3 regions of the Pseudonocardia sp. ZF1 genome follow, and region 3 is predicted to be linked to each of the others. Evidence: predicted binding sites of a transcription regulator. Region 3 holds the regulator's gene; each other region holds the start of a gene.
The links. Region 3 encodes LexA, which represses DNA repair genes until DNA is damaged. Its sites were predicted from a motif close to CGAACACGTGTTCG; they were not measured.
Positions count from the first base shown of each region.

Region 1 (9,466 bases), 850 kb from region 3:
CTGCCCGTCCTCACCGATCAGGACGTAGGCCAGGCCGCGGGCGCCGCGCTGCTTGGCCCACTCCTGCCAGCCGTCGAGCACCTTGCGGGGCTGCGACGCCCCGCCCGGCATGACGACGGCGCCGACGTAGGGGTTCTGGAAGACCCGGAACCCGGTGCCCGCGAAGTACGACGTGAGCTCGGTGAGCTCGATGTCGAAGCGCAGGTCTGGCTTGTCCGAGCCGTAGCGGGCCATCGCCTCGGCGTAGGGCATCCGGCGGATCGGGGTCTCGATCTCGTACCCGACGAGGCGCCACAGCGCGGTGAGGACCTTCTCGGCGAGTGCGATGACGTCGTCCTGCTCGACGAAGCTCATCTCGATGTCGAGCTGGGTGAACTCCGGCTGGCGGTCGGCGCGGAAGTCCTCGTCGCGGTAGCAGCGCGCGATCTGGTAGTACCGCTCCAGCCCGCCGACCATGAGCAGCTGCTTGAACAGCTGCGGGCTCTGCGGCAGCGCGTACCAGGAACCGGGGCGCAACCGCGCCGGGACGACGAAGTCGCGCGCGCCCTCGGGGGTGGACCGGGTCAGGGTCGGCGTCTCGACCTCGATGAAGTCCTCCGCGGCCAGCACGTCGCGGGCGGCCTTGTTCACGTCGCTGCGCAGCTTCATCGCCGCGGCGGGCCCGGAACGACGCAGGTCGAGGTAGCGGTGGGAGAGCCGGATCTCCTCGCCGACGCCGGTGTGCTCGTCGATCGGGAACGGCAGCGGCGCCGACTCCGACAGGACGGTCAGCTCGGTGACCGTGACCTCGATGTCGCCGGTCGGCAGGTCGGAGTTCTCGTTGCCCGCGGGCCGGCGGACGACCTCGCCGACGACCTGGATGCAGAACTCGGAGCGCAGCCGGTGGGCCCGCTCGGCCATCTCGCCCTCGCGGAACACGACCTGGGCCGATCCGGAGCGGTCCCGCAGGTCGATGAAGATCACTCCGCCGTGATCGCGGCGGCGGGCCACCCATCCGGCGAGGGTCACGGTCTGGCCGGCGTTCTCGGCACGCAGCGTGCCGACGGGGTGGGTTCGCATCACGGCGGTCAAGGCTATCGGCATCCCCCGGGCCGTCTGCCACCAGGTTTCCGGCGGGTTCTCACAGCAGGCTCAGCTGCCCGTCCCCGGGCTCCGCAGCCCGCGGCGACGCGACCGGCTGCCGGGTCCACCCCGGGTCGCGCGGGTTCGGCTCGGGCCGGTCCAGGCCGTGCCGGGCCAGCAGCGGGACGACCCGCCGGGCCAGGGCCCCGCGGTAGTCCCGGGTGGCGTACGCCCCGCCGCGGTAGAGCCGCTCGTAGCGCGGCAGCAGCGCGGGGTGGGTGCGCCCCAGCCAGGCCAGGAACCACTCCCGGGTCCCGGGACGCAGGTGCAGCGCGAGCACCGTGGCCCGGCTCGCCCCGGCGGCGGCGATCTCCGCCAGCAGGGCGTCGAGGGCCTCGGTGGAGTCGGTCAGCCACGGCAGCACCGGGGCCACCATGACCCCGCAGGGCAGGCCGGCGTCGGTGATCCGGCGGACGAGGTCGAGGCGGGCGCGCGGACCGGGGGTGCCCGGCTCCAGGTGCGACTGCAGCTCCCGGTCCAGCAGCGCGATCGACACCCCGGTGCCGACGCGGACGTCGGCGTTCGCGGCCGCGAGCTGCGGCAGGTCCCGGCCCAGCACGGTGCCCTTGGTCAGGATGGAGAACGGCGTGCCGGAGCGGGCCAGCGCGGTGATCACCCCGGGCATCAGCCGGTAGCGGCCCTCCGCCCGCTGGTAGGGGTCGGTGTTGGTACCCATCGCGACGTGCTCGCGCCGCCACGACGGCCGGGCCAGCTCCCGCTCCAGCACCCGTGCCACGTTCACCTTGACCACGATCTGGGAGTCGAAGTCCGCGCCCGCGTCGAGGTCGAGGTAGGTGTGGGTGTTGCGGGCGAAGCAGTTGTGGCTGACCACCCCGGCGGCGACGAAGTCCCCCGTGCCGGTGGTGATGTCGACCATCGGGCGGAGGGTGCCGGTGTCGCGGACCGCCACGACCCGCGGCGCTCCCCCCGGCGGCTCCTCGACGCGGGCGCCGCCGACGTCGCGCACCCGGGCCACGGCCGGGTCGGTCACCGCGACCAGCCGCAGCTGCTCGGCGACCCCGCCCAGCACCCGCAGCGCCCGCACCCCGGGCCGGGCCGACGGCTCGGAGGCCACGCGGAACCCGAGCCGGCGCAGCGCGTCGACACAGGCCCGGGTGAGCTCCTCGTCGCCGGGCACGATCCGCAGCACCCCGGCGGAGACCTCACCGCAGGCGTCGACGATCCCGCCGACGAACCCGGCCGTCCAGCCGCGGGCGGGCCGCTGCGGCCAGGCCGCCGGCGACGGGGCGGGCGCCGCGATCATCCCGGCGGCCACGGGCTCCGGCCGTGCGGTCAGCAGGTGGTGGGCGCGGGCGAGCGCCTCCAGCTCGACCCAGCCGGTCGGGAACGGCTCGGCCCGCACCCGGCCGCGCACCGCGTCGGCCCGGACCAGCCCGCACAGCCAGCCCTCGGCGTATCCGTCGGGCCGGGCCCCGCCCGGGACCGCGGCCGCACCGGGCCCGACCAGCGCCGTCCCCGGGCTCAGGTGCGGCCGGTACGCGGAGGCCCGGCAGCGCCCCGGTCGTACGTGCGCCCAGCCGGAGGTGGTGAGGAAGCGGTGCTCGGCGGAGGTGACGAGCTGCGTGCCGTCGTCGAGGGTCACCTCCTGGGCGCGGCGCCGCGTCGACCAGCGCGCGAGCACCGGGGTGCGGACGAAGCGGCGCCGACCGCCGCCGTCGGTGACGGTGCCGACCACCTCGTCGCCCGGGCGCAGCTCCCCGATCGGCCGCGACCGGCCGTCGGCGGTGAGTACCGGGGTCTCCGGGACGAGGCAGTAGGTGCACGCGTGCGAGCAGCCGCGGTAGGGGTTGACCGTCCAGCCGAACGGCACCGGTGACGAGGACGGCACCCGGTTCAGCACCGAGCGCGCCTCGACCTCGTGGAACACCGTGTCCGCGAACCCCGGCGTGCGCACCGAGCGCAGCAACCCCCGCATCCCCGGCAGCGCCGTCGCGTTCCCAACACCGTCCGCCCCGACCTGCTGTCCGTCCCATCGCACCGGGTCAGTCGAACACAAGTTCGAACGTCGGACAACCGGTCGTCGCCGGGCGGTCGCGTCCGGGCGAACGGCACCCCGCAGGTCGAAGATCGTTTGCAAGGATGCGGACGTGCCCCCGCCCCCGCCCGTCCCGCGCGACCCGTCCGCCCCCGACGGCGGGCGGCCCGCCGCCCCGCGGACGGGTGGGCGGCGGCGCGCCGAGGACCGGCCCCCGGGCGCCTCGGGCGGGCACCGGCTCCCGGGTGGCGAACCGGCGCGGCACCGGGCCCGCCACGCTCCGGCCCCGCGGCGTCCGGCCCCCGTGGAGGACCGCCCCGGGCCCGCACCGGCGCGCGGCGCGGCGGCTGACCCCGCCGACGGCGACGAGACCGGTCCCATCCCCCACCCCGGGCACCCGGGCGGCTGGGGCGACTGCCCCGGCCAGGCCGACCTCGGCGCCACACCCGGCCCGGCGGCCCCGCCCGCAGCCGGCCGGGGACACGGGCCGGGACACACGCCGGGACACGAGCACGGACACGGGCACGGCGCCGCGTCCCCGGCCGGGCGACGGGTGCGCAGACTGCTGGTCGCGCTGCTCGTGCCGTGCGTGCTCGCGACGCTCGCCGGGGTGGCCCTGCTGTGGCCGGGTGCGACCCCGGTCCCGGAGATCCCACCCACCCAGCAGGTGCACGGGACCGTCACCGCGGTGCAGGTCGCGGACTGCTCCCCCGGCGCCGGGGACCGTCGCTGCACCGGGGTGACGGTCGCGCTGTCCGACGGGCCGCGCGCCGGGCGGGACCTGGTGCAGCTGGTACCGAACGAGCCGTCGACGCCGCGGTTCGCGGTGGGCGACCCGGTCACGCTGTCCTGGTCGGGCGCGAACCCCGACGACGCGGGCTCCTACCAGCTCGTGGACTTCCAGCGCGGCGCTCCGCTGGGGTGGCTGGCGGCGGCGTTCGCGCTGGCCGTCGTGGTGCTCGGGCGGCTGCGCGGGTTCGCGGCACTGGTCAGCCTGGCGCTGAGCTTCGTGATCCTCCTGTGGTTCGTGCTGCCGGCGATCCTGTCCGGCGGCTCCCCGCTCGCGGTCGCCGTCACCGGCGCCTGCCTGATCATGTTCGTGGTGCTGTACCTGACCCACGGGTTCACCGCGCGGACCTCCTGCGCGGTGCTCGGCACGCTGGCCTCGCTCGCCCTGATCGGGGTGCTGGGCTACCTGTTCACCGTCACCTCGCGGCTCACCGGGCTCGACGACACCACCGCCACCCTGATCGGCACGCTCGGCCCCGGGGTGCCGATCGACCCGCGCGGCCTGGTGCTAGCCGGACTGGTGATCGGCGCACTCGGGGCGCTCGACGACGTCACCGTCACCCAGGCCTCCGCGGTGTGGGAGCTGGGCGCGGCGAACCCCGGGCTGGGTGTGCGCGAGCTGTTCGCGGCCGGGATGCGGATCGGGCGCGACCACGTCGCGTCCGCGGTGAACACCCTCGTGCTGGCCTACGCCGGCGCCGCGCTCCCGCTGCTGCTGCTGTTCACGGTGGCGGCGGGCGGCGTGACCCAGGTGCTCACCAGCCAGGACGTGGCGACCGAGATCGTGCGGACCCTGGTGGGCAGCATCGGGCTGGTCGCCGCCGTCCCGGTGACGACCGGGCTGGCCGCACTCGTCGTCGGCCGGCGCTGAGTCCGGCCCGGCGACCTACCCGGCGGGCTGGAGCACGAAGTCGTAGCGGGCCTCGTACCAGGGCACCTCGCTGTGCCCGCCGTCCGGCGTGGGGCCGGGCTCGCGGCGGGTGAAGCCGACGACGAGCTCGCGCTTGACCCCGAACACGACGTCGGAGTCGAGGAACTCGGTGCCCTCCCGGAACAGGTGGGTGATCAGCGGCTCGTAGCCGGGTACGGCCAGCAGGAAGTGGATGTGCGCGGGCCGCATCGGGCTGATGTCGGTCCGCGAGACGAGGTCGCCGACGGGGCCGTCCATCGGGATGGCGTAGCCGAGCGGGGCGATGGTGCGCAGGCAGTAGCCGCCGTCGTCGCCGGTGGTGTACTTCGCGCGCAGCCGGGCCTCGTCGACGTCGAGCTGGGCCTCGTAGGTGCCGTCGGCGTCGGACTGCCAGACGTCGAGGACCGCGCCGGTCACCGGGGTGCCGTCGAGCGCGCGGACGCTGCCGTGCACGAACAGCGGGTCGCCGGGCAGCCCGTCGGACATGTCCTCGCCGGAGGCCTTCTCCGGGGATCCGTCGATGTGGAACGGGCCCAGCACCGTCGCCGGGGTGGCGGCCGGGTCGAGCCGGTGGTTCTGCTGGACGACGAGCATGGACAGCCCGAGCACGTCGGAGGCGAGGATGAACTCCTCGCGCTTGTCGTCGGAGATCTGCCCGGTGGCCGTCAGCCAGCGCACCGCGGCCATCCACTCGTCCTCGGTGAGACGGGTCTCGCGGGCGAAGTCGTGCAGGTGGCGCACCAGGGCGGTCATCAGCTCGGCGGTGCGCGGGTCGTGCGCGGTCGCCCAGCGCGCGACGGCGGCGTCGGTGATCGTGTCCTCGGTGACGGTGGTGGGCTGCGTCATCGCAGGTCTCCCTCGGGCTGGTACGGGTCGGGGTCGACGGACCGGTTGTGCAGGTCCACGGACAGGAAGATGTCGTTGGCGACGGGATGGCGCAGCTCCTCGGCGAGCTGGCCGATCAGGCCCGCGGTGCGGGCGAGCAGGGCGAAGCCGCGCAGCAGCTCGAGCGGCAGGCCGAGGTCGGCGAGCGCGGCGCCGCAGACGCCGGCGCCGTTGAGCGGCAGGGTGCGGCCGAGCACCTGCGGGTGCACCCGGCCGATCGCGGCGAACAGGCTCAGGTGGTCGCCGAGCAGACCCTCCTCGGCGGCGATCGCGAACACCCGCGGGGTGCGGGGGTCGCCGTCCTTGTGGACGTGGTGGCCCAGGCCCGGCACGAACCGCTTCGCCGCCCGCTGCGCGGTGACGACGTCGAGGGCGACGGCGTCCCAGCCGTCGTCGGTGGTGGGGCGCTCGGCGGGCAGGTGGTCGTGCAGGAACCGGCCGCAGTCCTCGGTCACGCCGAGGAAGCGCGACCCGCCCCCGAGCAGCCCGGCGGCGAGTGCGCCCTGCACCGAGTCCGGCGCGGACAGGTGGGTGAGCCGGGTGACGATCGCGGTCGGGGTGAACCCGTGGTCGGCCAGCGCGGCGAGGACGGCCTCGAACACGCGGGTCTCACCGGGGGTGGGGCGACGCTGGGTGGCGAGCCAGAACGCGAGCTCGCCGAACCCGACCTTCCCCATGACGTCGTCGGCGAGGTCGTGGCCGAGCAGGGTGATGGCGTCCTTCGACGAGGCGCCCAGAGCGGTGGGGTAGGTCATGAGTCGAGCCACTTCCGCAGGTCGGCGCCGTGCTCGTCGAGCCGCGGCGGAGGGAGCCGGTAGACGGCCGGGGTGGCGGAGAACCGGACCGGGTGCCGGGTGGTGGGCACCGCGCGGTCCCCCTCCCCGACCGTGACGACGGGATCGAGCCCGAAGCGCTCGGCCATCGCGAACCCGCCGTCGATGGTCTGGATCGGCCCGGCCGGCACGCCGGCGGCGGTGAGCAGCTCGAACCACTCGACGGCCCCCCGGGTCGCCAGCCGCTCGACCAGCAGCGGGCGCAGCTCCTCCCGGTTGACCGTGCGGTCGGCGTTGCGGGCGAAGCGGGGGTCGTCGGCGAGGCCGGGCACCTCGAGCACGCCGCAGAGCTTGCGGAACTGGGCGTCGTTGCCGGCGGCGACGATGAGGTCGTCGTCGGCGGTGGGCATCGGCTCGTAGGGGAAGACCGAGGGGTGGGCGTTGCCCATCCGGTAGGGCACCGTCCCGCCGGCGACCCAGGCGGAGCTGTGGTTGACCAGGCCGGTCAGCGCGGAGGACAGCAGGTTGACCTCGACGTGCTGACCGGCGCCGGTGCGGTCGCGGTGGCGCAGCGCGGCGAGGACGCCGATCGCGGCGTGGTTGCCCGCCATCACGTCGAACACCGAGATCCCGGCCCGGTACGGCGGCCCGTCCGGGTCGCCGGTGAGGCTCATCAGCCCGGACATCGCCTGCACCATGAGGTCGTAGCCGGGGACGTGCGCGCCCGCGCCGGAGCCGAACCCGGAGATCGAGGCGTAGACGACACCGGGGTTGTCGGCGGCGACGGAGGCGTGGTCCAGCCCGAAGCGGGCCATCCCGCCGGGCCGCAGGTTCTCGATGACGACGTCGGCGCGGCGGGCGAGCTCGCGGGCCGCGGCGAGGTCGCCGGGGTCGCGCAGGTCGAGCGCGATCGACCGCTTCCCCCGGTTGATGCCGAGGTAGTAGGTGGCCTCGCCGTCGCGCTCGGGCGGGGTCCAGGTGCGGGTGTCGTCGCCCGCCGGTCCCTCGACCTTGACGACGTCGGCGCCCATGTCCGCCAGCAGCATCGTCGCGTACGGCCCGGCCAGGATCCGGGAGAAGTCGGCGACGAGTACGCCGTCGAGCGGCCCGCCGGTTCCGGGTTCCGCCATCGGGGTCCCTCCGAAGTGATCGCTGTGCGGACGAGTGTCCGCCAGACGATCGTGGCCCCGGGCGCGGGCGGCGGTCAAGCCGTGGCCGACACCGTCACGTGCGGCGCGGAGGCGAGCCGGGCGAAGTCGGCGCTGATGTCGCCCGCGGCCTGCAGCAGCAGCGGCAGATGGTGTTCGAGCAGGGTCTCCAGCGAGGTCTCCGCGGCGTGGCAGTTGACGTTGACCCCGGCGACGACCCGGCCCTCGCCGTCGCGCAGCGGGGCGGCGACCGAGCGGATGCCCGGGGCGAGCTGCTCGTCGGTCAGCGCCCAGCCGCGGGCTCGGACCTCGCGCAGCTCGGCGTCGCGCTCGGCGGGCGCCGGGGCGTGCCGCGGGGTCAGCCCGGAGCGCGACGGCTCGGCCAGCACCCGTTCCAGCTCCCCGGGGGCCAGCGCGGCGAGCTGCACCTTCCCCAGCGACGTCGACGCGGCCGGGAACCGCGTCCCGATCTGCACCGACAGCGCGACGATCTTGGGCACCGCGACCCGCGCGACGTAGACGATGTCACTGCCGTCGAGCTGGGCGATCGAGCACGACTCGTGGGTCCGCGCGACGAGGCGCTCCAGGTGCGGCCGGGCGACGTCCCACAGCCCGGTCGAACGGACGTAGGCGACGCCCAGGTCCAGCACCCGCGGGGTGAGGGCGTAGCCGCGCTCGCCGGAGCGGACGTAGCCGAGCTCGGTGAGGGTGAGCAGCACCCGGCGCACGGTCGGGCGGGCGAGCCCGGTCGCCCCGGCCAGGTCGGCGAGGGTCATCTCCGCCCGGCCGGGCCGGAAGGCGGTGATCACCTCGAGACCGCGGGCGAGCGCCTCGATGAAGTCCGGGCCGGTCCCGTCGCGTGCCATGGGCCCACGGTAGCCGGACACCCCCGCGACCCGGCCGTTGACAGCACAAGAAGGGTGCGCGACAGTGACCGCCGTCCGTGCGATGTCCGCACAGCGGACGCTTGTCCGCAGGAACGAGGAGTGCGTCGATGAGCGTCGTCTTCCGCAACGGGACCGTCCTGACCGTGGACGCGGGCCGGACGGTCCTGTCCGGCCACGATGTCCTGGTGACCGGTGACCGGATCGCCGCGGTCGGGGTCGGCCTGGAGGTGCCCGAGGGCACCGAGGAGGTCGACGCGACCGGCGGGATCGTGATGCCGGGCATGGTCGACACCCACCGGCACATGTGGCAGACCTCGCTGCGCGGGTACGGCGCCGACTGGACGCTCACCCAGTACTTCGTCTGGAACTACCTGGAGTGGGGCAGGATCTTCCGCCCGGAGGACATCCACGCGGGGAACCTGCTCGCCGCGCTGGAGGCCCTCGACGCGGGCGTGACCACCACCGTCGACTGGTCGCACGGCCTGCAGACCCCGCAGCACGCCGACGCCGCCGTCGACGCCCTGACCGCCACCGCGGGCCGGTTCGTGCTCGCCTACGGCAACATCCACGACGCCCCCGCGAACTGGACCGCCGACCCCGGGTTCCGCGAGTTCGTGTCGCGGCGCATCACCCCCGGCGACGACATGCTCGGCTTCCAGCTCGCCTTCGACGTCACCGGTGACCCCGCGTTCCCCGAGCGCCCCGCGTTCGAGGTGGCCCGCGAGCTCGGCGTCGGCGTCACCACGCACGCCGGGGTGTGGGGCGCGACCAACGACGACGGCGTCCGGCTGATGCACGAGCACGGCTTCGCCGGGCCGGACACCGTCTACGTGCACGCCGCGACCCTGTCCGCCGACTCCTACCACCGGATCGCCGCGACCGGCGGCTCGGTGTCGGTGTCCACCGAGAGCGAGCAGAGCGCCGGTCAGGGCTACCCGCCCACCTGGGCGCTGCGC
Region 1 covers NZ_JAJNBY010000001.1:3,259,955-3,269,420, forward strand. The annotation lists gene aspS (aspartate--tRNA ligase) at 1-1,062, opposite strand, end outside; gene ZF1_RS15820 (intein-containing Rv2578c family radical SAM protein) at 1,121-3,121, opposite strand; gene ZF1_RS15825 (YibE/F family protein) at 3,231-4,778, shown strand; gene ZF1_RS15830 (dioxygenase family protein) at 4,794-5,663, opposite strand; gene ZF1_RS15835 (citryl-CoA lyase) at 5,660-6,457, opposite strand; gene ZF1_RS15840 (CaiB/BaiF CoA transferase family protein) at 6,454-7,605, opposite strand; gene ZF1_RS15845 (IclR family transcriptional regulator domain-containing protein) at 7,680-8,489, opposite strand; gene ZF1_RS15850 (amidohydrolase family protein) at 8,618-9,466, shown strand, end outside.
Region 1: a site for LexA is predicted at 3,131-3,144, ahead of ZF1_RS15820 (intein-containing Rv2578c family radical SAM protein). Genes of this name have one in related genera too.

Region 2 (9,466 bases), 250 kb from region 3:
GATCGGTGATCGTGCCCGTGCCCTCAGCCGCTGCGGCGGGCGGCGAAGTCCGTGCGGACGTGGGCCGGGCGGGCCTGCGGGGCCGGCCCCGCCGTGCGCGGTGCCGGCGGGCCGCCCGGGGCGCCGGACCGGCCGCGCCTCGCCGCGCGACGCTCGGCGCGGTTGGCGGGGGTGGGCGCCCCGGCGGGACCGGTGTCGGCGGTGGGGACAGGGGTGTGTCGGGTCGTGGGCATACGACCTCCTCGGAGCATCGGGTCGGACTCGGACCGGGTGCGGAGGGCCGGTGACGCGCGGGGACGCCGGAAGGGCCGCACGAGGGCGGCGACGGTTCCGGGCCCGGTGGACGTCACGGGCCAGCGGCGGAGCGCGGAGGTCGACTCCGCGGGCCACTCAGAGGAACCGGATGAGCATGGCGGCGACGCTACGACGACCGCCCGGGCCGGGGCCACCGGTTTTCCCCGGGGCCGCCGACCTATCGTCGCGGGCATGGAGACGGCGGACGTGCTGGTGGTCGGCGGCGGCATCGCCGGGGTGTCGGTCGCGTGGGAGCTGGCCGCGCACGCCCGCGTCGTGCTGACCGAGGCCGAGCAGGACCTGCCGGTCCACGCCACCGCCCGCTCGGCCGCCACCTACATCCCCGGTCACGGTTCCGGCCCGTTCCGCGCGCTGATCGACGCCTCCGGGCCGCGGTTCGCCGCGCTGCCCGAGCAGCTCGGCACGCCGCCGCTGCTGTCCCCGCGCCCGGTCCTGCACCTCGCCGACGACGAGCAGGCCGCCGACCGCCTCGCCACGACGCTGCGCGAGCAGCACGGCGAGCCCGGCGCCCCGGTCGCCCTGGACCCCGCGCAGGCGTGGCGCCGCGCGCCGGTGCTGCGCCGCGCCCCGCGTGCGGCCGCGTGGACCGCCGGTGCCTGCGACGTCGACACCGCGGCCCTGCACGACGGCTACCGGCGCGGGCTGCGCGCCCGCGGTGGCACCGTGCTGCGCGGCGCCCGGGTGGCCGCGCTGGACCGGGACGGCTCCGGCTGGAGCGCGACGACGACCGGCGGGCACCGGGTGCGGGCGGGAGTGGTCGTCGACGCGGCCGGGGCCTGGGCCGACGCGGTGGCGGCGCTGGCCGGCGTACCCGGCGCCGGGCTGACCCCGTACCGGCGCACGATCGCCGCCTGCCCGGTCGGCGACCCGTCGGTGCTCACCGTCGACGGTGCCGTCCTGCCGATGATCGCCGACGCGGCCGAGCGCTGGTACCTCAAGGCCGAGGCGGACGTCGTGCTGGTCTCCCCGGCCGACGAGACCCCGGCCGCGCCGGGCGACGCGCGGCCCGACGAGCTCGACGTCGCCCTCGCCCTGGACCGGGTGGGCTCGGCGACCACGCTCGGGCTGCGGTCGGTCCGGACCGCGTGGGCGGGGCTGCGGACCTTCGCCCCCGACCGCGCCCCGGTGCTGGGCGCGCGACCGGAGCACCCGGGGTTCTTCTTCGTCGCGGGGCAGGGCGGGTCGGGCATCGAGTCCGCCCCGGCACTCGCGGCGCTGGCCGCGTCGGTCGTCCTGGGCCACCCGGCCCCGGCCGACGTCGAGCTCGACCCGGCTGTGTGCTCGGTCACACGGCTGATGTAAGCGGACGCTTACCCATGGCTGGCACCATGGTCCCCATGGCGCTGACCACCACCGGCACCGAGACGCACGACCTGTTCTCGGGCGACTTCTGGACCGACCCGCACCCCGCCTACGCGGCCCTGCGCACCGAGGAGCCGGTGCGCGAGCTCGCGCTGCCGGACGGGAAGGCGTGGCTGATCAGCCGCTACGCCGACGTCCGTGCGGCGTTCGTCGACCCGCGGCTGAGCAAGGACTGGCGCTGGACGCTCCCCGCCGACCAGCGCGAGGGCCAGCCGGCCGCGCCGATCCCGATGATGATCCTGATGGACCCGCCGGACCACACCCGGCTGCGCAAGCTCGTCGGTCGCTCGTTCACCGTGCGGCGGATGAACGACCTGCAGCCCCGGGTCGAGGAGATCACCCAGGAGCTGCTCGACGCGCTGCCCGCCGAGGGCCCCGTCGACCTCATGCGCCAGTACGCGTTCCTCGTCCCGGTGCTGGTCATCTGCGAGCTGCTGGGGGTGCCCGCCGAGGACCGCGACATGTTCTCGGCGTGGTCGTCGGTGATGGTCGACGACTCCCCGCAGGAGGAGAAGTTCGCCGCGATGGGCAGCCTGAACGGCTACCTCGCCGAGCTGATCGAACGCAAGCGCACCGAGCCCGACGACGCCCTGCTGTCCGGCCTGCTCGCGGTCAGCGACGCCGACGGCGACCGCCTCTCGTCCGAGGAGCTCGTCGCGATGGCGACGCTGCTGCTCATCGCCGGGCACGAGACCACGGTCAACCTGATCGGCAACGGCGTGCTCGCCCTGCTGACCCACCCCGAGCAGCGCGCCCGGCTGCAGGCCGACCCGTCGCTGATCACCTCGGCGGTGGAGGAGTTCCTGCGCTTCGAGTCCCCGGTCTCCAACGCCCCGATGCGGTTCGCCAGCGAGGACGTCGAGTACTCCGGGGTGACCATCCCGGCCGGGTCGACCGTCATGCTCGGCCTCGCCGCGGCGAACCGGGACCCGGAGTGGCTGGAGGACCCGGAGCGGCTCGACATCACCCGGGACTCGTCGTCGGGGGTGTTCTTCGGCCACGGCATCCACTTCTGTCTGGGCGCCCAGCTCGCCCGCACCGAGGGGCGGGTGGCCATCGGCAAGCTCATCGCCCAGCGGCCGGACCTGGCGCTGGCCGTCGGCCCGTCCGAGCTCGTGTACCGCGAGTCGACGCTGGTCCGGGGCCTGTCCCGGCTGCCGGTCACGCCGGGCGAGCCCGCCTGAGGGTGCCGTCGTCGGGCGCGACCGAGGGGGGTGCGCCCGGCGGGCGGTGTCGGACCGGCGGGGCGGCCGTCGGCGCAGCGGGCGGTGTCAGCGCAGCGGGGCGCCGGTCTTCTCCCGCACCTCGTCGGCGCCGACTCCGGGCGCGGTCTCGACCAGCTCGAGCCCGTCCGGCGTCACGTCGATGACCGCCAGGTCGGTGACGATCTTCGTGACGCAGCCCAGGCCGGTGATCGGCAGCGAGCACCGCTCGACGATCTTGGGGGACCCGTCCTTGGAGACGTGGTCCATCATCACGATCACCGAGCGCGCGCCGTGGACGAGGTCCATCGCCCCGCCCATCCCCTTGATCATCTTGCCGGGGATCGCCCAGTTCGCGAGGTCGCCGTTCGCGGCGACCTCCATCCCGCCTAGGACGGCGACGTCGAGCTTCCCGGCCCGGATCTGGCCGAAGCTCTCCGCGGAGCCGAAGAAGGCGGCGCCGTCGGCGACGGTGACGGTCTCCTTGCCGGCGTTGATGAGGTCGGCGTCGACCTCCTCGTCGGTGGGGTAGGGGCCGACGCCGAGGATCCCGTTCTCCGAGTGCAGGACGACCGTCCGGCCCTCGGGGATGTGTCCGGGCACCAGGGTCGGCATGCCGATGCCGAGGTTGACGTACGCGCCGTCGGGCAGCTCGGCCGCGACCCGGGCGGCCATCTCGTCACGGTTGAGGGCCATGGTCAACGCACCGTCCTGAACTCGACCGGCTTCTCGACGCCGGGGACGTGCAGCACGCGGTGCACGTGGATGCCGGGGGTGTGCACCGCGTCGGGGTCGATCTCCCCGGGCTCGACCAGGTGCTCGACCTGGGCGATCGTGGTCCGCCCGGCCGCGGCGCAGTCCGGGTTGAAGTTGCGCGCCGCGCGCCGGAACACCAGGTTTCCGTGCCGGTCGCCCTTCCAGGCGTGGACCAGCGCGAAGTCCGGGGTGAGGGCGCGCTCGAGGACGTAGGTCACGCCGTCGAACTCGCGGGTCTCCTTCGCCGGGGACTCGACGGCGACCGAGCCGTCGGACGCGTAGCGCCAGGGCAGCCCGCCCTCGGCGACCAGCGTCCCGACCCCGGCCGGGGTGTAGAACGCCGGGATGCCCGCGCCGCCGGCCCGCAGCCGCTCGGCGAGCGTGCCCTGCGGGGTCAGCTCCAGCTCCAGCTCACCGGCCAGGTACTGGCGGGCGAACTCCTTGTTGTTGCCGACGTAGGAGCCGATCGTCCGCCGGATGCGCCCGGCGGCGAGCAGGGTGCCGAGGCCGAAGCCGTCGACGCCCAGGTTGTTCGAGATCGTCTCCAGGTCCGTCGCGCCCTGCTCCAGCAGTGCCGCGATCAGCACCGTCGGAACCCCGGACATGCCGAACCCGCCGACCGCGAGCGACGCCCCGTCGCCGATGTCGGCGACCGCGTCCGCGGCGGATGCCACCACCTTGTCCATCACGCACCTCCGTCGCCGGCGAGGGTACGCGGTGTACGACAGACGCACAAGCGTTCGCCCTGCGAACACCGTCCGACGGGTCGGGACCCACCCTCCGCGCGCCGAGGTGCAGCTCGGGGGTGTCCGAGAGGCCGACCGGGAGCTCTGAACTGCATCCCGGTGACGTTCCAGGGGCGGGGGTGCCCTCTCACGGTGTCGAGATGCAGCTCAGCGGGCCCGAGGGTGCCCCGCACCCCGCTGAGCTGCATCTCGGCGACCGCCGCCGTCGCGGCGCACCGTCGGCGGGGCGGGCGCGGCGTGGGTCAGGCGGGGGCGGTGTGCGGGTCCCCGACGGCGATCTCCCCGCCTGCGGCGACCTCGGCGTAGACCCCGGCGCACGCCCAGACCCCGCCGACCTGCGGGATCTCGATGCGGTTGTTCTTCGCGATCGTCCGCAGGGTGTCCGGGTCGTCGGACAGGTCGCCCTGGGGGAGCGTGGTCATGACACAGCGCATGGTGGCGAAGGAGAACGTGATCCGGGCGTCGTCGCCCAGGGCGCTGGTGCTGCCGGGCCAGTCGTTCTCGACGAAGCCCGTCCCCTCGTCGCGCAGCACGATGTTGGGGCGGTAGCGGAGCGGGTCGAAGGTCGCGTCCGGGTTCAGCTCCCGGAGCCGGTCCAGCGTCGACTCGGTGAGCACGTGCAGCGACGACAGGTCGAAGAACGTGCCCGGCGCCCCGAACGCGGAGATGTCGAACCGGCTGATGACCTCGCCGGAGTCTTCGTGCCGGGTCGTCGTGTCCTCGATGAGCTTCCGCGGCGCGAGCTGCTGCGGGGTGAGGCCCTCGATGTCGGGCCACAGCTCCTCGAAGTAGCTCCCCTCCGGCGGGACCGAGATCAGCGAGACGTCGCGGCCCAGCGCCGCGGAGAGCGCGGTGTCGAGGCCCTCGTCGTCGCTGCGCAGCACCGAGCCGTCCGGGAAGGTGATCTCCACCGGCGGGGTGGGCTCCCCGACGACCGGCTCGGCCACGAACCGCGCGGAGAAGCTCAGCAGGCCCAGCCAGCGCTTGGGCACCTTGGCGCTGGCGATGATGCCGGTCCCGTTGTCGAGCACCGCGTAGGCGCGGTCGCCGAGCAGCCCCCGTTCGGTGATGGTGGCCCGGGTCAGGGACTCCCCGAGCATCGACTTGACCGGATAGCGGTAGAGCGCGGCGACCGTCATGTCCGGTGTATATCGGCCCGTCCGTTCGACGTGCACGGCCCGAACGGACGGGCCCGCGGGAGCGGTCCTCAGCTGAGGACGCGGCTCCGGTCGGCGGCCGCAGATGCGCGGCCTCCGGCGCCCGGTTCACCCGGACGTCGCAGCTCAGCGGCCGAGCAGTGCCGCCCGCAGCTCGTCGGCGGTGGCGTACACCGTCGTGGCGCCCGCGGCCTCCAGCTCGCCCGGCTCGGCGTAGCCCCAGCCCGCTCCGGCACAACGGAGGCCGTGCTCGGCGGCGCCCTCGACGTCGTGCAGCCGGTCGCCGACCATCAGCGGCTCGTCCGCGCCCGCGGGGGACCCGAGCCGGCGCAGCGCCTCGGCGACGACGGCGCCCTTGGTCGGCCGGTCCGCGGCGCGGGTGTCACCGACGATCTCGGTGAACAGGTCGGTCCAGCCGTGGTGGGCGAGGATCTTGCGGGCCGAGGTCTCGCCCTTGCTGGTGGCCAGGGCCATCGTCACGCCGGCCGCGGACAGGGCACGCAGCAGCTCCGCGACGCCGGGGTAGGGCGTGCAGTCCAGGCAGCCGTCCTCGTCGCCGTAGAGGCGCCGGTACACCGGCAGCACGGCGGCGGTGCCCTCGTCGCCGAGGATCGGGGGCAGGCTGCGGTAGAGCGGCGGGCCGAGCAGGTGCGTGCCGAGCGCGGACTCGGGGACGTCCAGGCCCACCTCGTCGATCGCGCGGCGCATCGAGCCGAGGATGCCGGGGGCGGAGTCGACGAGGGTGCCGTCGAGGTCGAGCAGGATGTGGGTCAGCACGTCGGGTCATTCTGCCTCCCGGGAGACCCGGCCGTCCCTTCTCCCTGAACGGTCGCAGGTCGTACACTTGTACGCATGGCGAACACACTGCTCGGGCCGCTGTCCGGCACCGACCGGGTCGACGGTCTGCTCGACGACGGCGCGTGGATCGCCGCCCTGCTGGAGGTCGAACTGGCGCTGTCGGCGGTCGCCGCCGAGCAGGGCGCGGTCACCGAGCACGACGCCGACGCGGTGGAACGCGCCGTCGCCGCCGTCGCGGGCGTCGACCCGCACGCGCTGGCCGCCGAGTCGGTCGAGGGCGGCAACCCGGTGATCCCGCTGGTCAAGCGGCTCAAGGCGGCCGCGGCGCGGATCCAGCCCGGCGCCGAGCGCGCGGTGCACCCGGGCGCCACCAGCCAGGACGTCATGGACACCGCGCTGATGCTGCTCACCCGACGGGCCGGGCACCGCGTCGTCGCCGACCTCACCGCCTGCGCCGACGCCGCGGCCGCGCTCGCCGCCACCCACCGCGACACCCCATGCGCCGCCCGCACCCTCGGCCAGCAGGCGCTGCCCACCACCTTCGGCCTCGTCGCCGCCACCTGGTGCACCGGGCTGGACCGGGCCCGCACCGGCCTCGACCGGGTGCTCACCGCGCTGCCGGTCTCCTACGGCGGCGCCGCGGGCACCCTCGCGGCCGTCCACCCGTTCGGCCCGGCCGTCGCCGACGCGCTGGCCGCGCGGCTCGGCCTCGCCCCGCAGGGCGTGCCGTGGCACACCGAACGCAGCCGTATCGGCGAGCTCGCCGGGGCGCTCGGCGTCGCCGCCGGGGCCTGCGCCAAGCCCGCGGGCGACGTCGTGCTGCTGTCCGCCACCGAGCTCGGCGAGGTGTCGGAGTCCGCGCCGGGGGACTCGTCGTCGATGCCGCACAAGCGCAACCCGGCCGCGGCCGTCACCGCCCGTGGCGCCGCGAAGCGCGCCCCCGGCCTGGTCGCGACGCTGCTCGCCGGCGCCGAGCAGGAGTTCCAGCGTGCCGCCGGCGCCTGGCACGCGGAATGGGAGACTCTCGTCGCGCTGCTGCGGGTCACCGCGGGCGCCGCGGCCCGGTTGCGGGTGAGCCTGGAGGGGCTGCAGGTGCACCCCGAGGCGATGGCCCGCAACCTCGACCTCGCCGCGGGCGCCCAGGGCCACGGCACCGGGCACGCCGCCGACCTGGTCGACACCGTCCTCGCCGGGCGGGCGGCGTGAGCACCCCGGAGGACGTGGGCGCCCCGCGCACCGAGCAGGTCCGCTCGCTGGCCCGGGGGCTGGCCGTCATCCGGTCCTTCGACGCGCAGCGCCCGCAGCAGACCCTCGCCGACGTCGCCCGTGCCACCGGGCTCACCCGCGCCGCGGCGCGCCGGTTCCTGCTCACCCTGGCCGAGGAGGGCTACGTCCGCACCGACGGCAGGCTGTTCACCCTCACCCCGCGGGTGCTCGAGCTCGGCTGGTCCTACCTGTCCGCGATGGGCCTGCCCGAGATCGCGGCCCCGCACCTGGAGCGCCTGGTCGCCACGGTGCGCGAGTCCGCGTCGGTGTCGGTCCTCGACGGCGACCCGCACACCGGCTACGACGTCGTCTACGTCGCCCGCGTCCCCACCTCGCGGATCATGACCGTCACCATCACCATCGGGACCCGCTTCCCGGCCTGGGCGACGTCGATGGGCCGCGTCCTGCTCGCCGCGCTCCCGCCCGCGACCCTCGACTCCTACCTCGGCGCGCTGGAGCCCGCGGCACTGACCGCGCACACCGTCTCGACGCCCGGGCAGCTGCGCACCGAGCTGGACCGGGTCCGCGCCGACGGGCACTGCGTCGTCGACCAGGAGCTGGAGGCCGGGCTGCGCTCGGTCGCGGTGCCCGTCCACGACCGCGCCGGGAGGGTCGTCGCGGCCGCGAACGTCTCCACCCACGCCTCCCGCAACGACGCCGACGGCCTGCGCGCCGACATCCTGCCCGAGCTGCGCGCCTGCGCCGCCGCGATCGAGGCGGACCTGCGCGCCGCCGGGTGACCGGGAACAGACCGCGCCCGCGGTGGGTTGGCCCTCCCAGGAGCTGATCACGAGCGACGGAGGCACGGTGAGCGGACGTCTGCACCTGGCGGTCGAACTCGGAGCGGCGGGGCGTCACCCCGGCGCGTGGCGGCTCGGCGGCGCCGACCCGGCCCGGCTGTTCACCGCCCCGTACCACCTGGACCTGGCCCGCACCGCGGCGCGCGGCGGCCTCGACCTCGTCGCGCTGCCCGACTCGCTGCAGCCGCCCGGGGCCGACCCGGCCGCACTGCCCGGCACCCTCGACGCCGTCGCCGTCGCCGCGCGGGTCGCGCCCGCCGTCCCCGGTATCGGGATCGTGCCGACGGTGACGGTCACCCACACTGAGCCGTTCCACCTGTCCAAGGCCGTCGCCACCCTGGACTTCGTGTCCACCGGGCGGGCCGGCTGGCAGCCCGACGTGTCGCGCACGCAGGCCGAGGCCGACCTGTTCGGCCGTGCGCGCGCCGACCGCGATGCGGCCTCGCTCTGGCGGGAGGCCGGCGAGGCGATCGAGGTCGCCGCCCGGCTGTGGGACTCCTGGGAGGACGACGCCGAGATCCGCGACGCCGCCACCGGCCGCTTCGTCGACCGCGACCGGCTCCACCACATCGACTTCACCGGCGAGTTCTTCTCCGTGACCGGACCGTCGATCACCCCGCGCCCGCCGCAGGGGCAGCCCCTGACCGTGCTGCGCGGCGACGAGACCGAGGCGCTGGCGACCGTGGGCCGCTACGCCGACGTCGTCCGGGTCGCGGCCGACACGGTCGCCGGTGCCGCCGAGGCCCGGGACCGGGTGCGTGCCGCCGTCGCCGACGCCGGGCGCCACCCCGACCAGGTCACCGTGCTGCTCGACGTCGAGACCCTGCTGGGCGACGACGCCGCCGCGCGGCTGCGCGAGCTCGACGCACTCGCCCCCGCCGACGCCGACACCGTCCCGGCGACGCTGCGCCACGTCGGCGACCCGGCCGCGCTCGCCGCCCTGCTGCGCGACGCCGCCGAGGAGCGCGCCGCCGACGGGTTCGTCCTTGTCCCGCTGGCGCTGCCGTCCGGGGTGGACGAGATCGTCGACGGCCTGCTGCCCGCACTCGGCGACGCCTGGACGC
Region 2 covers NZ_JAJNBY010000001.1:3,855,399-3,864,864, reverse strand. The annotation lists gene ZF1_RS18600 (hypothetical protein) at 24-233, opposite strand; gene ZF1_RS18595 (NAD(P)/FAD-dependent oxidoreductase) at 487-1,617, shown strand; gene ZF1_RS18590 (cytochrome P450 family protein) at 1,653-2,861, shown strand; gene ZF1_RS18585 (3-oxoacid CoA-transferase subunit B) at 2,949-3,575, opposite strand; gene ZF1_RS18580 (CoA transferase subunit A) at 3,578-4,321, opposite strand; gene ZF1_RS18575 (MOSC domain-containing protein) at 4,624-5,520, opposite strand; gene ZF1_RS18570 (HAD hydrolase-like protein) at 5,665-6,315, opposite strand; gene ZF1_RS18565 (lyase family protein) at 6,391-7,542, shown strand; gene ZF1_RS18560 (IclR family transcriptional regulator domain-containing protein) at 7,539-8,342, shown strand; gene ZF1_RS18555 (LLM class flavin-dependent oxidoreductase) at 8,410-9,466, shown strand, end outside.
Region 2: a site for LexA is predicted at 4,365-4,378, ahead of ZF1_RS18580 (CoA transferase subunit A). Genes of this name have one in related genera too.

Region 3 (9,466 bases):
CCAGGGCGCGGCGCACCGACTGGTTGACGATCTGCATGGAGCCGCCGCCGACCAGCTTCTTGAACTTGACCAGCGCCAGGTCCGGCTCGATGCCGGTCGTGTCGCAGTCCATCATCAGGCCGATCGTGCCGGTCGGGGCCAGCACCGACGCCTGCGCGTTGCGCCAGCCGTTGACCTGCCCGATGTCCTGGCACTGCTTCCAGACCTCGGTGGCGAGCTTCTGCACCGGGGTGCTGGAGGCGAAGGTGCGGATGCGGTCGTTCTCCGCGGCGTGCTTGCGGATGACGCGCTGGTGGGACTCGGCGTTGCGGGCGTAGCCCTCGTACGGGCCGACGACGCCGGCGAGCTCGGCGGAGCGCTTGTACGCGGCACCGGTCATCAGCGAGGTGATGGACCCGGCGAGCGCGCGGCCGCCCTCGGAGTCGTAGGCGTGGCCGGTCGCCATGAGCAGCGCGCCGAGGTTGGCGTAGCCGATGCCCAGCTGGCGGAACTTCCGGGTGGTGTCGGCGATCGGCTCGGTCGGGAAGTCCGCGAAGCAGATCGAGATGTCCATCGCGGTGATGATCAGCTCGACGGCCTTGGCGAAGGTCTCGGCGTCGAACCGGTCGTCGGAGTCGAGGAACTTCAGCAGGTTCAGCGACGCCAGGTTGCAGCTGGAGTTGTCCAGGTGCATGTACTCCGAGCACGGGTTCGACGCGCTGATGCGGCCGGACTCCGGGGTGGTGTGCCAGTCGTTGATCGTGCCGTCGTACTGGATGCCGGGGTCGGCGCAGTTCCAGGCCGCCTCGGCGATGCCGCGGAACAGCGTGCGGGCGTCGACGCGCTCGATGACCTCACCGGTCATGCGGGCACGCAGACCGAAGTCGGTGCCCCCCTCGACGGCGCGCATGAACTCGTCGGTGACGCGGACGGAGTTGTTGGCGTTCTGGTACTGCACCGAGGTGATGTCGGAGCCGCCCAGGTCCATGTCGAAGCCGGCGTCGCGCAGGACGCGGACCTTGGCCTCCTCCTTGGCCTTGGTCTCGACGAACTCCTCGATGTCGGGGTGGTCGACGTCGAGGACGACCATCTTCGCCGCGCGCCGCGTGGCGCCGCCGGACTTGATGGTGCCCGCGGAGGCGTCGGCACCGCGCATGAACGAGACCGGGCCCGAGGCGGTGCCGCCGGAGGACAGCAGCTCCTTCGACGAGCGGATGCGCGAGAGGTTCAGGCCGGCACCGGAGCCGCCCTTGAAGATCAGGCCCTCCTCGCGGTACCAGTTCAGGATCGACTCCATCGTGTCGTCGACCGAGAGGATGAAGCAGGCGCTGACCTGCTGCGGGCTGGCGGTCCCGACGTTGAACCACACCGGCGAGTTGAAGCTGAACACCTGGTGGATCAGCATCCAGGTCAGCTCGTGGTCGAAGATCTCGGCGTCGCCGTCGGTGGCGAAGTAGCCGTGCTCGAGACCGGCCCGCTTGTAGGTGCCGACGACCCGCTCGACGAGCTGCTTGAGGCTGGACTCGCGGGTGTCCGAGCCCACCGCGCCGCGGAAGTACTTGCTGGTGACGATGTTGGTGGCGTTGACCGACCAGCTGCGCGGGAACTCGACGCCGCGCTGCTCGAAGTTGACGGTGCCGTCGCGCCAGTTCGTCATGACGACGTCGCGGCGCTCCCACTCCACCTCCTCGTAGGGGTGGACCCCTTCGGTGGTGAAGACACGCTGCACGGTCAGGCCGGGCGCGCGCTTGGCGCCGGTCTTCCCGCGGCCACGCGACGGCTTGGCCGCCGCGCTCTCACCGGTGTCTGTCGTCGGGCCCCCGACGGTCTCGGTCATGAACTGCCTCCGCACATCCGACGCTTCTCCGCCCGCACGCTGGGGTGCGCGGACGGCTCTCTTCCCGGTACGACCGGCGACGACGACGCGCCGCTCAGCCGTCCGGGTGGTGACCGGCCTCGTCGTCGGCTGCTTCCCCGGCAGCCGCCGAACGCAGGTCGGCGATCTCCTTCTCGAAGTCCTCGATGGAGGAGAAGGACCGATAGACACTCGCGAACCGCAGGTACGCGACCTCGTCGAGCTCACGCAGCGGCCCGAGGATCGCCAGCCCGACCTCGTGGCTGGGGAGCTCCGCCGCCCCGCGCGCCCGCACCGTCTCCTCGACCCGGTGGGCGAGCTGTTGCAGGTCGTCCTCGTCGACCGGCCGGCCCTGGCACGCCCGCCGAACCCCGCCGACGACCTTCTGCCGACTGAAGGGCTCGGTCACCCCGCTGCGCTTGACGACGGCGAGCACGGCCTCCTCGACCGTGGTGAACCGTCGTCCGCACGAGGTGCAGGACCGGCGCCGGCGGGTGCAGGTCCCGTCGTCGGCGGTCCGGGAGTCGATCACGCGGGAGTCCGGGTGTCGGCAGAACGGGCAGCGCATGGACGCTCACACCCCTCTTCCGTGACGTTCCGGAAACTCTCCGCGGCGATCCGTCCCCCCAACCAGTGGCGGAACGACACCAATGTAACCCCTACATCTAGGGGTACGCCATCCCGGGCCCGGTGCCACGCCGAGCTTCGCCCGATCGGGAACCGAGCCTCGCACACCACGTTCCGCGACCGGTCCGTCGCCGACGATGATGGAGCGGGGCATCAGCGCTGGTGGCGCCGAGGAACGTCGCGGGCGGCGCCGTCCGTCGCGCCGGAGGGACCGCGACCGGCGGCCACCCGATGCGGGGACACGCCCTGCGGACGCGCCCGGCGGCACGTCGCCGACTCCTCCGGCGACATCCCGGCGACCATGTCCCGACACCCGCGCGCCACCCCGCGCACGCCGTCACCCGATGCGACGCCGACGCGGCGTCCGTCGCTCCGCACCGTCACCACCTCGGACCGCCCCGCAACGCACGGCCGTGCGAACCACGGGGTGCGGCGCCGCACTGCGCAGCGCCGGCCGACGTCAGCGCACGGCGCCGACCGACGGCACGGCGGCCGCGGGGGCGTTCCAGCCCGCCGCCGCGTCGCCCAGCAGCCCGAGCGCCACCACCGCGGTCGTCGCGCACAGCAGGGCCGCGACCCCGGTGAGGAACCGCTCCAGGCGCCCGCGGGCGCGGCTGCGGGCCGGACGCGGGCGCGCCGGGACCAGGCAGCGCCGGGACGGCGGACGGACGGTGCGCGGTGCCGGCACGGCCACCGACCGAGGACGGGGCGGCGCCGCGGCCGGCGCGGGCCGCGTCAGCGTCGCCGTCGCCCTCGGGGCCGGGTCCGCGGTGGTGCAGCGGGGCGTCCGGACCGCGGGGTTCGGACCGCCGGCGGGACCGGACACCGGGACACCGGCCCCGGGGGCGCCGGACACCGGAACGCGCCGGGAACGGGCGGCGGGATGGCGGGCCACCGACTCGGTCAGTGCGCGCTCGCGCGCCCCGTGGGCCGCCCACCGGTGGGCCGCGCGCGCGGCGGCCGACGAGCCGGCACCGGCCGCACCGGCGAGACCGTCGGCGGCCCGCACCCGCTCCCGGGCGGCGCGCCGGGCGCGCGAGGTGGGGGTGCCGGGCGCCGGGGCGCCGGTCAGGCAGCCGACCGCGCCGTGATCGCGGATCCGCTCGTCGAGCTCTCGCATGGTTCCTCCTGCCGTCGGACCGCCCGTCCCCCGGGCGGTCTCGTCTCCCCCGCTCCCGACCGGCCCTTCCCCGAGCCCGGTCGAACGGGTGTACGAGCGGTGTAGCACCCGGCACCGACAACAACCGCGTTCCCGCAGATCGTCGCCCGTGCCGGGGACGTTCTCAGCGTGGTGCGCCGACCGCGGGCGGCCCGACCGGGCCGTGGGTGGCGACCGCGACGTCGGCGAGCACCCCGAGCGCGACGACCGCGGCCGCCGAGGCGAGCAGGACACCCGACGCGGCCACCGCACGGCGCACGACGCCCGGCACCCGGCCGGGCCGCACCCCGTCGGTCGCGGCGCACCCCGGGACCCGCCCGATGACCGTCACGTCCCCGATGACCGCCGCACCCACGATCGCCACCCCCGCTGCCGTTCCCGCTGCCGGTCGCCCCCGCGCGGCCGGACGGCGACGCGGACCGCGTTCGATCGAACCAGTGTTCGATCGAACGCGTGTGCGATGTTGTACCACCGCGGCCCGACGGAATCCACGACACGCCCCGGGCGACTTCGAACGCATGTTTGGCGAACGGGCCCGTGGCGGCTAGGGTCGTCGCCGTAAGTACCCCGAGGAGGCGAATGCGATGGCAGCGGACGACACCGGACACGGTGGTCCCGGCGTGACCGGCACCGCCGCGGACCGGGGATCCGCGAAGGTCCGGGAGTTCCCCGACCCCGCGGCCGACACCCGCGGCCTGACCCCGCGGCAGAAGAAGGTCCTGGCCGTCATCCGGGACTGGGTGGACCGGTACGGCTACCCGCCCAGCGTCCGCGAGATCGGTGACGCGGTGGGCCTCACGTCCACCTCGTCGGTGCACCACCAGCTCCGCACCCTGGAGCGCAAGGGCTTCCTCCGGCGCGACCCGAACCGCACCCGCGCGGTCGACGTCCGCAGCCCGGAGCAGATCGCCGGTACCGACGGGACGGACTCCGACACCGACACCGCCGACCTGCGTTCCGCGCGGCCGGCGCCGGCGTTCGTGCCGCTCATCGGCGACATCGCCGCCGGTGGCCCGATCCTGGCCGAGCAGGCCGTGCAGGACGTGTTCCCGCTGCCGCGCGAGATCGTCGGCGAGGGCACGCTGTTCCTGCTCAACGTCAAGGGTGACTCGATGGTCGACGCCGCGATCACCGACGGCGACTGGGTCGTCGTGCGCCAGCAGCCGGTGGCCGAGCAGGGCGAGGTCGTGGCCGCGATGATCGACGGCGAGGCGACTGTGAAGACGTTCCGCCGCAAGGACGGGCACATCTGGCTGATGCCCGCGAACGACGCCTACGACCCGATCCCGGGTGACGACGCGTCGATCCTGGGCCGCGTCGTGGCGGTCCTGCGCCGCCTCTGACCTCCTCGGACGGCGCCCGCTCCCGCGATCAGCGGGACCGGCGGCGCCGTCCGTGCAGGGACATCGCGACGGCGCCGGCGGCCAGCAGCGCCCCGAGCGCCGCGGCCCCGCCCGCGGCAGGCAGCCACGACGGGTACGTGCGGTACTCGGGCACCGCGGCGGGCTGAGGCACGACCGGTGCCTGCGGAACGGTCGCCGCGGACACCGCGCCCGGGACGACCGTGACCGCCGCCGCGGTCAGGCCCCTCGCCTCGCTCCCGGAGTGCAGCGCGCCCCGGCCGTCCGGGGCGATCGCCTCACCCTGCGCCTCCCCCGGCAACGGCACCGGCAGCGGTGCCCCGCCCAGGGCCGCGACCAGCGCGTCGGCGGTCGCCGGTCCGCCGGCGGGCAGCGGGAACACCCAGGCGTCGGTGTAGGTCCGCAGCACGACGGCGCGCCCGCCATCGGCCCCGGCCGGCGAGAGCCCGCCGCCGGTGACCGTGCGCGACCCGGCGGCCCCGAGCGGCCCGCCGCCGGTGCCGGACCAGGGCAGCACCACCTGTGCCACCCGGCGCAGCTCCACGGGGTCCCCGCCATCGCGCAGCGGCGCGGCGGGCCGGTACACCCCGGCGGCCCCGGTGGTCTTGTCGACCAGCAGGGGCACGCCGTCGTCGCCGACCAGCAGTGCCTCGACGTCGCGCGGACCGTCGGGGTGGACGAGGTCGTGCACCCGTGGCGGCCCGGCCGGGGGCAGCACGACGAGCCGGACCGACCCGCGCCGCGCCCCGTTGTCGCCGGTGTCGGCGAGCCACAGCTCCCCGCCCGGTCCGAGGCCGAGGTCCTCGACGTCGGTGACCGGGACGTCGGCCTGCCGGGTGCCGGTGACCGCACAGCCGGCCGGGTCCAGGGTGAACGCCCGCGCGGTCCCGCCGCCGTCGACGACGGCGTGGTAGCGCTGCGGGGCCGCGCCGGGCGGGCCCTCGGCGACCAGTCCGGACAGCTCCGCCAGCCGCGGGTCGTCGATCGAGCAGGCCGGGATCGCCCCGGGCGGCGGCGCGGCCGCACCCGTGAGCGCGCCGGTCAGGCAGAGGACCGCGGTCAGGCGGCGGGCCACGGTCCCGGGACCCGGCCGCCCGGCCGGTGGGACGCTCAGTGGCCCGCCGCCGTCGCCGGCAGGTCGGTGCCGGTCCCGGTCGGCAGGGCCGAGCCCGCCACCGCGAACGGCAGCACCGCGGTGCCCAGCTCGGGCTTCACCCGCGCCCGGATCCGGGTGCCGTCGGCGGTGTGTTCCTCGGCGAGGACCTCGCCGTCGTCGTGCAGCCGCGCGACCAGCGCACCCTCGGTGTAGGGCAGCAGGAGGTCGACCTCGTACTCCGGGCGCGGCAGTCGCTCGGCGATGCGCTCCCGGAGCCGGCTGATCCCGTCTCCGCTGTGCGCGGAGACGAACACCGCGTCCGGCTGGGCGTGCCGCAGCCGGGCCAGCGCGAGGTCACCGGCCGCGTCGGTCTTGTTGATCACGAGCAGCTCGGGCGGCATCGTGTCGCCCGCAGCCTCACCGACCTCGACGAGCACCTGGCGGACCGCGGCGATCTGGTCGTCGGGCAGCGGGTCGGACCCGTCGACGACGTGCACCAGCAGGTCGGCCCGGGCTGCCTCCTCCAGCGTGGAGCGGAACGCCTCGACGAGCTGGTGCGGCAGGTGCCGCACGAACCCGACGGTGTCGGTGAGGGTGTACTCGTGCCCGTCGGGCGTCTGCGCCTTGCGGGTGGTCGGGTCCAGCGTCGCGAACAGCGCGTCCTGCACCAGCACGCCGGCGTCGGTGAGCTGGTTGAGCAGGCTCGACTTGCCCGCGTTGGTGTAGCCGACGATCGCGACCGACGGGATCTCGTTGCGGCGACGGCTGCCGCGCTGGGTCTCGCGGACCTGGCGCATCGCCCCGATCTCGCGGCGCAGCTTCGACATGCGCGCGCGAATCCGGCGCCGATCCAGCTCGATCTTCGTCTCACCGGGGCCACGGCCACCGATACCGACACCGCCCGCGGCGCGGCCACCGACCTGCCGGGACAGCGCCTCACCCCAGCCGCGCAGCCGCGGCAGCAGGTAGGACAGCTGCGCGAGCTCGACCTGGGCCTTGCCGTCCCGGGAACGGGCGTGCTGGGCGAAGATGTCGAGGATCAGCGCGGTCCGGTCGATGACCTTGACCTTGAGCCGCTCCTCCAGCTGGCGGAGCTGGCCGGGTGACAGCTCGCCGTCGCAGATGACGGTGTCGGCGCCGGTGGCGCGGACGGTTCCGAGCAGTTCCTCGACCTTGCCGGAGCCGATGAACGTGGCCGGGTCCGGGCTGGAGCGGCGCTGGACCAGGCCGTCCATCACCTCGGAACCGGCGGTCTCGGCGAGGCGGGCCAGCTCGGTCATCGAGTTCTCGGCCTGCTCGGCCGTGCCCTCGGTCCAGACGCCGACGAGCACGACCCGCTCCAGCTGGAGCTTACGGTACTCGACCTCGGTGATGTCGGTGAGCTCGGTGGACAGCCCGTGGATCCGGCGCAACGACGTGCGCTCCTCCAGGTCGAGCTCGCCACCCGTCGGAACCGGGTTCGACGCGGAGGGGGTCACGGAGGGGTGCGTGTGGGCATCAGTCATCTCGACCCCATCCTCCCACGTCGCGGGGCCCGTGTCCGCCCGGATTCGCGACGCTCAGGCGGGCGCGTCCCACCACGCCCGGTCCAGCTCCCCGGACGCGAGCAGCACGGCCGGGCCGTGCAGCGTCGTGGGCCCGGTCCGGTCGTCGGTACCCGCCTCCACCGTCACCCGCAGCAGCCCGCCCGGGACGGTGACCTGCACGTCGCCGGCGGAGTGCCCGGCGTGCCGCAGCGCGGCGACGGCGGCGGCGACGGTCCCGGTGCCGCAGGAACGGGTCTCCCCCACGCCGCGCTCGTACACCCGCATCCGGATCCGGCCGCCGTCGGCGGGACCGTCCAGCGGGGTCAGGAACTCGACGTTCACCCCGTTCGGGAACAGCGCCGGGTCGAACGAGGGCGCGCGGGTCAGGTCGAGGGTGTCCGGGTCGGCCGCGGTGACGCAGGCCAGGTGCGGGTTGCCGACGTCGAGGGCGATGCCGTCGACACGCGCGTCGCCGCTGGTGGCGACCGACGCCGGGCCGACGCCGACCGTGCCGAGCCCGACCGAGACCCCGTCCGGCCCGACCGCGGTGTCGAGCACCCCGTTGCGGGTGCCGACCGGCCCGCCGGTGGCCCAGCCGCGCTCGTGCAGGTAGCGGGCGAACACGCGCAGGCCGTTGCCGCACATCTCGGCGAGCGAGCCGTCGGCGTTGCGGTAGTCCATGAACCACTCGACGCCGTCGGCGGGCTCACCGACGCCGGGCTCCCCGGCGAGCTTCGCCCAGCGCACGACCCGCAGCACCCCGTCCGCGCCGAGGCCGCGGCGGCGGTCGCACAGGGCGGCGACGCGCGCCGGGGTGAGGTCGAGCGCGGCGTCCGGGTCGGGCAGCACCACGAAGTCGTTCTGCGTGCCGTGCCCCTTGCTGAACGCGATGCCGCCGGTCATGCCACCAGCCTACGAGCGAGCACCGCGCGCGCCGAGGCCATCAGGTCCGGGTCGGCACCGTCGAGCCAGTGGATGCGGCGGTCGCGGCGGAACCAGGAGCGCTGGCGGCGCACGAACCGCCGGGTCGCCCGGACCGTCTCCTCCCGGACACCGGCGAGGTCGGGGTGGGCGGGGTCGCGGTCGAGGGCCTCGATCACCTGCCGGTAGCCCAGCGCGCGGGACGCCGTGCGGCCCTGCGCCAGCCCGTGGCGGAGCAGGGTGCGGGTCTCGTCGACCAGACCGTCGTCGAGCATCCGGTCCACCCGCAGCGCGACGCGCTCGTCGAGCTCGGCGACGTCGCGGTCCACGCCGAGCAGCACGGCGTCGTAGCGGGGGGTGCCCGCCCCGGGCAGCGTCGCCCGGAACGGCCGGCCGGTCAGCGCGATCACCTCGAGCGCGCGGACGATCCGCCGCCCGTTCGAGGGCAGCACCTGCTCCGCGGCGACCGGGTCGACCGCGGCGAGGCGGGCGTGCAGCGCGCCGGACCCGTCGCGGTCCAGCTCGGCCTCCAGCACGGCGCGCAGCTCCGGGTCGGTGCCGGGGAACTCCAGCTCGTCCAGCACGGCCTGCACGTAGAGACCCGAGCCGCCGACGAGCACCGGGGTGCGTCCGGCGGCGCGCAGCTCCTCGACGACCGCCCGGGCCTCGCGCTGGTAGGCCGCGACCGAGGCGGTCTCGGTGACGTCGAGGACGTCGAGCTGGTGGTGGACGATGCCGCGCCGCTCGTGCGGGGCGAGCTTCGCGGTGCCGACGTCCAGGCCGCGGTAGAGCTGCATCGCGTCGGCGTTGACGACCTCCCCGCCCAGCGCCAGTGCCAGCTCCAGCCCGAGGTCGGACTTGCCGGTCGCGGTCGGCCCGACCACGACCACGAGCGGCGGTGCCGTCGACGGAGGGGCGTTCACGCCGGTTCCCACAGCGCCA
Region 3 covers NZ_JAJNBY010000001.1:4,107,239-4,116,704, forward strand. The annotation lists gene ZF1_RS19735 (vitamin B12-dependent ribonucleotide reductase) at 1-1,816, opposite strand, end outside; gene nrdR (transcriptional regulator NrdR) at 1,911-2,402, opposite strand; gene ZF1_RS19745 (hypothetical protein) at 2,922-3,581, opposite strand; gene ZF1_RS19750 (hypothetical protein) at 3,745-3,975, opposite strand; gene lexA (transcriptional repressor LexA) at 4,205-4,963, shown strand; gene ZF1_RS19760 (hypothetical protein) at 4,992-6,056, opposite strand; gene hflX (GTPase HflX) at 6,092-7,582, opposite strand; gene dapF (diaminopimelate epimerase) at 7,637-8,506, opposite strand; gene miaA (tRNA (adenosine(37)-N6)-dimethylallyltransferase MiaA) at 8,503-9,447, opposite strand; gene ZF1_RS19780 (class III extradiol ring-cleavage dioxygenase family protein) at 9,444-9,466, opposite strand, start outside.